Regions from separate parts of the Halomonas sp. NYA30 genome, predicted to be linked through region 2. Evidence: predicted binding sites of a transcription regulator. Region 2 holds the regulator's gene; the other holds the start of a gene.

Region 1 (3,121 bases), 330 kb from region 2:
TGTTCCAAGATGTGCTTAACGCTGAATTGCCTGAATTCCCGCGTATGACCTGGCAGGAAGCGATGGATCGTTTCGGCTCTGATAAGCCGGATCTACGTATTCCGCTAGAATTGACCAATGTCGACGATCTGATGCAGCAAGTCGATTTCAAAGTTTTCTCTGGCCCGGCCAGCGCGGATGATGGTCGTGTAGCGGCGCTGAAAGTACCCGGTGGCGCTAAGCTGTCGCGTAAAGAGATCGACGAATACACCAAGTTTGTCGGCATCTACGGTGCCAAGGGCTTGGCGTGGATCAAGGTCAACGAGCGCGCTAAAGGGCTTGAGGGTCTGCAGTCGCCGATCGTTAAGTTCATGGAAAATATCGTTGAAGAATTGCTCGATCGGGTAGGCGCTGAAGATGGCGATATCATCTTCTTTGGTGCGGATAAGACCCGTATCGTCAACGAAGCCATTGGCGCGCTGCGCGTCAAGCTGGGCGCTGACCTTGAGCTCTACACTCAGGAATGGGCACCGCTGTGGGTCGTCGACTTCCCAATGTTTGAAGCTGACGACAATGGCCGCCTTAGCCCGCTTCACCACCCCTTTACCGCGCCTTCTTGCAGCCCGGAAGAGCTAAAGGCCGACCCAGCGAGCGCACTTTCGCGCGCTTACGATATGGTGCTCAACGGTACCGAATTGGGCGGCGGCTCTATTCGTATCCACGACCAAACCATGCAGAGCACTGTGTTCGAGATCCTCGGCATTGGTGAAGAAGAAGCTCAAGAAAAATTTGGCTTCTTGCTGGATGCGCTTCAGTACGGCGCGCCGCCTCATGGTGGCTTAGCCTTTGGTTTGGACCGCCTCGTCATGCTGATGGTGGGTGCTAAGACTATTCGTGAAGTCATCGCCTTCCCGAAAACCCAAAGCGCTGCTTGCTTAATGACGAATGCCCCAGGCGAAGTCAGTCCTGAACAGTTAAAAGATTTAAACATCCGTCTACGCCAGAAGGCCAAGCCGGAAGCAGCCACCGAATAACGTGGCTGGTTAAGTGCCTAACACCGACGCCCCGGCGTCGGTGTTTTTGTATAAAGCCCCAACGAGTGTCGACGACATGGATGAGAAAAAGCCTGCTAATCCTGTCCGTATCCTAGGTATTGACCCAGGGTCACGCGTGACAGGGTATGGGGTAATCGACGTGGTCGGTGTGAAGCCCTGCTACGTGGCAAGTGGTTGTATTCGCACGGCGGAAGGGGCGCTAGAACAACGGCTGGCACAGATTTATGCCGGTCTTAGCGAAGTCGTCGGGTTGCATCGGCCCAACCAAGTGGCTATTGAGCGCGTGTTTATGGCCAAAAACCCTGATTCGGCGCTCAAGCTGGGCCAGGCGCGGGGTGCGGCGCTTGTCTGCATGGCCAATCATGGATTGAGCCTTGCCGAATACGCCGCGCGGCAGATTAAACAGGCGGTGACAGGCCAGGGCGGCGCGGACAAAGAGCAAGTCCAGCATATGGTGACCGCTATTTTGCAGCTTTCCGCTACTCCCCAGGCTGATGCGGCGGATGCGCTAGCAATTGCATTAACGCATGCCTTTAGTGGTTCTGTCTTTAGCAGCCATGGCCTACCCGCCGCGTCAACACGGGCCCGTCGTCGCTCTACCGGTCGCTGGCGGCTGTAGCGGTTGCTCTGCGTGTGGCTGAACTACTGGTCACCTGTACAGAGTCGCTTTATAGTAAACGTCTGTTTTCACCCTCTTGTTTTATTATTTCAACACCTGTGCGAGCGACTTTATGATTGGACGTCTAAGTGGCCAGTTACTGGCAAAGCAACCTCCCTGGATTGTGATCGACGTTCATGGTGTAGGCTATGAGCTGGAAACCTCGATGAATACGCTGGTAGCACTGCCTGCCGTCGGTGAAAGCGTTTCATTATTTACTCATCTAACAATTCGTGACGATGCCCATTTGTTATATGGGTTTGGTAGAGAGCATGAACGAGCGCTTTTCCGCGCGCTGATCAAAGTCAATGGGGTGGGGCCCAAGCTGGCGTTAGCGATTTTATCAGGTATGGATGAAGACGCCTTTATGCGCTGTGTGCGTGATGATGACAGCAAGGCGCTGACAACACTTCCGGGGGTGGGCAAGAAAACCGCCGAGCGGCTGATTATCGAAATGCGTGACCGCTTCCCCGCATGGGAAGATGGCAGTAACGCACTACTGCCTCTAGAGGCAACTAATGGCCGAGCATCCGCCCGTGATAGCCTTGCCGATGCAGAAGCCGCCTTAGTAAGCTTGGGGTACAAGCTGACTGAGGCATCGAAAATGCTTGCCGACATTGACCCTAATCAGTCAACCGAGGCACTGATTAAAGCCGCGCTCACCCAACGCATGAGCGGCTAAGCGAGCTCGCATTAGAAAACGTCAATTCGACACTGTCATTTTGTAATCGTTATTAAGAAGAGCACTTATGCTAGAACACGATCGGCTGATCGCCGCTGAGCCCGAACAGGGGGAGGTGCGTATTGATTATGCAATTCGCCCTAAGCGGCTGGATGACTATATTGGCCAGCCGCGTGTCCGCGAGCAGTTGGAAATCTTTATTGGCGCTGCACGGCTGCGTGAAGAGAGCCTGGACCACACGTTGGTATTTGGTCCGCCTGGGTTAGGTAAAACGACACTCGCGCATATTATTGCCACAGAGATGGGGGTCGGAATGAAGTCGACCTCTGGCCCGGTGTTGGAGCGGGCGGGGGATCTCGCTGCCATGCTGACCAATCTTGAGCCTGGCGATGTGCTTTTTATCGATGAAATTCACCGTTTGTCGCCGGTGGTCGAGGAAGTGCTTTACCCCGCCATGGAAGATTTCCAACTGGATATTATGATTGGCGAAGGGCCCGCGGCACGTTCTATTAAGCTGGATCTTCCCCGCTTTACGCTGGTGGGGGCAACCACCCGGGCCGGTTTATTGACCTCTCCGCTTCGTGACCGGTTTGGGATCGTCCAGCGGCTCGAGTTTTATAACCTCGAAGAGCTGACCGAAATTGTTTCTCGCTCAGCGCGATTGTTGGGTGTAGAAACCAGCCAAGAAGGGGCGATTGAAGTTGCCCGCCGCTCGCGTGGAACGCCGCGAATCGCTAACCGGCTGCT
Region 2 (3,121 bases):
TGACCGGGCCTAACGGTTGAGTCATCGTGATAGGTCCATTAAAAAAGAGGCGGTGATTCTAGACGATCGTCTAGCGGTGTCAAAACAGATTAGTCAAACGACTGACGACCGCCGTGCAACCAAACGGGGGTACCTGGTAACGCTAACGAAAAGATATAGAGCAAATCACTATTGCGTAAACGAATACAGCCGTGGGATGCAGCAACGCCCATGGGCTGATCAGGGGGCGTACCATGAAGATAAATATAGCGACGCTGTGAATCGACCTGACCACCACGGTTCACGCCTTTTTCTAGTCCGCATAGCCACAGGATGCGGGTCAAAATCCAATCCCGCTTCGGATATGCTTCAGCTAGCGCAGGAGAAAATGCCTCCCCCGTCCAGCGACGACCCCGAAATACCGCATTATCAGGCATCCCGTTGCCGATCGCGGCTCTTATATAGTGCCAACCATGGGGTGTTTTGCCACTGCCGTTGTGCTCACCAACGCCCGCGAGGCCAGACGATATCTCACACTCATGCAGCACCTTCGGCCCTCGCCAACAGCGTAGCTGCTGCTGTGTGGTATCGATTTCCAACCAGATGTCCTCTACAGGGGGAAGCTCAGCGAGCTTGGGCGTTCGCATATTTTCCTTCTTCAAGTGCTGGGGGCAACGGTGCATTCATGGCAGCCACCACTACTGGGCGCAACCGCCTAACCAAATCCCGCACGGTGACCTGCTCTTGATAATCCTTTTCAGCGATATCGCGCAGTGCATCAAGGCCTGAAAGCGTAAAAATCACCGTACCAAGCATAAAGTGTAGCCGCCAAAAGCGTTCCGCGTCAGGCAAGTCGGGCGTGGCTTGACGCACTAACTCGGTGAAACGGGTAAACACATCACCATACTCTTGCTGAATATGACGCCTAAGATGCCCCTGCGCTTGGCTATAGGCAAGGCCCAGCAAGCGCATAAACACCTTTAAACTGTTGCGCTCAGCAGGCACTGCCAGCACGGTGGTCGCCATGGTTTCGAGTAGCGTTTCCAACGGAATAACGCGCCCTGCATGCTGGGCTTCAAGTTCATCAAGCGCAGTATGAAAACGCTGGGTGAACGGGTCCAGATAGCGTGAAAACACGGCCTGAATTAAGGCTTTTTTGGAACCAAAATGGTAATTCACCGCCGCTAAATTGACGCGCGCTTTGCTAGTGATGTTGCGCAGCGATGTTTCAGCAAAACCTCGCTCAGCAAACAGCACTTCAGCGGTGTCGAGTATTCGAGTTACCGTATCAGATTGAGCCATGCCGCTCTCCGGGGAAACGAGTGTTTAAAACATAGCAAAATACTATGCCATATCGCTGGTGGGCTCAACGCTTGATTTTCTGATGAAATATGGCTGTCTATATGAGTAGAAGCTTAGTTTAAAACGATTAGGAAAAATTCGGGGGCCTTTCTAGAGAGGGGGTTGACAAGACATGTACTGGACAGAGGAACATACTGTATACTTAACCACTTATCGATTAAGTCGACTTTTAATTTGTTACTGTCTATTCACTATTTTTGGAGTCTGGTATGTCGCGTCCGCTAACCGCTCGCCAACAGCACGTATTTGATTTTATTGTTAAGACCATGGGCGAATTTGGCTACCCTCCGACCCGTGCTGAAATTGCGAAAGCACTGGGGTTCCGCTCACCTAACGCCGCGGAAGAGCACCTGCGCGCGCTCGAGCGTAAAGGCGCTATTCGCATTATTCGCAATACTTCACGCGGTATTCGCCTACCCAATCAAGAGCCCCAGGAGTTAGTAGACAGCACCGCAAGTGCGTTGCCAGCTGCCAATATTGAAGCCTCGCCTGCTGGGCTGCCTGTGATTGGCGAAGTAGCCGCCGGGAGCCCTATCCTAGCGGCTGAGCATATTGACCGTTACTGCCCTCTGCCAGCCGAGTACTTCACTCCTAAAGCCGATTATCTGCTGCGTGTGCGGGGCCTTTCGATGAAGGATATTGGTATTTTAGAAGGTGATTTATTGGCAGTTCACCGTACCGAGCGGGTGCGCGATGGCCAGATTGTCGTTGCGCGCCTGGATGATGAAGTAACCGTTAAGCGCTTCAAACGCCAGGGCCACCAAGTAACGCTATTTGCGGAAAATGCAGACTTTGCGCCCATTGAAATCGACCTGCGTTCACAGTCACTCGATATCGAAGGTGTCGGCGTTGGCGTTATTCGTGGCGGTAATGGCCAGGCACTGGGCTAACCACCGTCGCTACTGCATGTCGATATAGCGGTGGTCATTAAAGGTGGCCACCCAATTAGGATGATAGACCAGCAGAATACTCAGCAGCATCCCGGTAATAAACGCCTCTGAAGGCATTAGTAGAGGTAAGAAGCGAGCATACTCCTGGGCAAGATAGATAGCGTTAGGGTCTGTACCTGCCACGATGATCAGCAGCACGGCAGCCAGCCCTGCCCCTAATGTTGCCAACGCCGCCCCAAAAAATCCGCAGGCAAATAGAAACACCATCAGGTTATCCGGCAGGCGGCGATCTACCAGCCGCCACACTGTGCCAATAATGGCAGCCGGAACAATGCCCGTTACCAGTACATTCGCCCCCAGTAGCGTCCACTCATTGCGGCCGATAATTACCATTGCCACATTAATGAGTATATTGCTGATCAGCGCTAATGGCGCTTTAAACACGAGTGTCATCAATACCGTAAAGACGAGATGCAGCGTTAGCCAGTCGACCGCCTGAGCGCGTAGCTGCCACATCAGCGCCACTGCCAGCGTTGCGCCTAACCAACGGTGCTGAAGAGCAGTGTCTTCCAGTAGCACTTGCCAGGGCCGCCGCCAAAGAGCCCACACCACTACGCCTAACGAGAGTAGCGAGGTGAATATCAGCGCCCAGGGCGCCAGTACACTTTGTGCGAACGACATAGCGGCTTCTCACATTATCGAGCGTTAGCTAAACACCACGGTCTTGTTGCCATGCACTAAAACCCGATCCTCAAGATGCCAGCGTAAACCGCGTGCGAGAACGGCTTTTTCAACATCACGCCCAAAGCGGACTAGATCGGTTGGGGTATGGCAGTGGCTAACGCGATGAATATCCTGTTCGATAATCGGGCCCGCGTCGAGTTCCTCGG

What was found. The regulator LexA, encoded in region 2, represses DNA repair genes until DNA is damaged. The targets are predictions, from matches to a motif close to TACTGTNTANNTANACAGTA.
Region 1: the regulator LexA is predicted to act here: its motif matches at 1,678-1,697, upstream of ruvA (Holliday junction branch migration protein RuvA).

What each region holds. Positions count from the first base shown of each region.
Region 1 is NZ_OZ334477.1:2,292,454-2,295,574, forward strand. Features, by position in the region: gene aspS (aspartate--tRNA ligase) at 1-1,013, shown strand, start outside; gene ruvC (crossover junction endodeoxyribonuclease RuvC) at 1,090-1,653, shown strand; gene ruvA (Holliday junction branch migration protein RuvA) at 1,766-2,374, shown strand; gene ruvB (Holliday junction branch migration DNA helicase RuvB) at 2,442-3,121, shown strand, end outside.
Region 2 is NZ_OZ334477.1:2,622,232-2,625,352, forward strand. Features, by position in the region: gene nagZ (beta-N-acetylhexosaminidase) at 1-25, opposite strand, end outside; gene ACWI0H_RS12135 (L,D-transpeptidase) at 90-626, opposite strand; gene ACWI0H_RS12140 (TetR/AcrR family transcriptional regulator) at 604-1,281, opposite strand; gene lexA (transcriptional repressor LexA) at 1,551-2,231, shown strand; gene ACWI0H_RS12150 (energy-coupling factor ABC transporter permease) at 2,241-2,912, opposite strand; gene purU (formyltetrahydrofolate deformylase) at 2,937-3,121, opposite strand, start outside.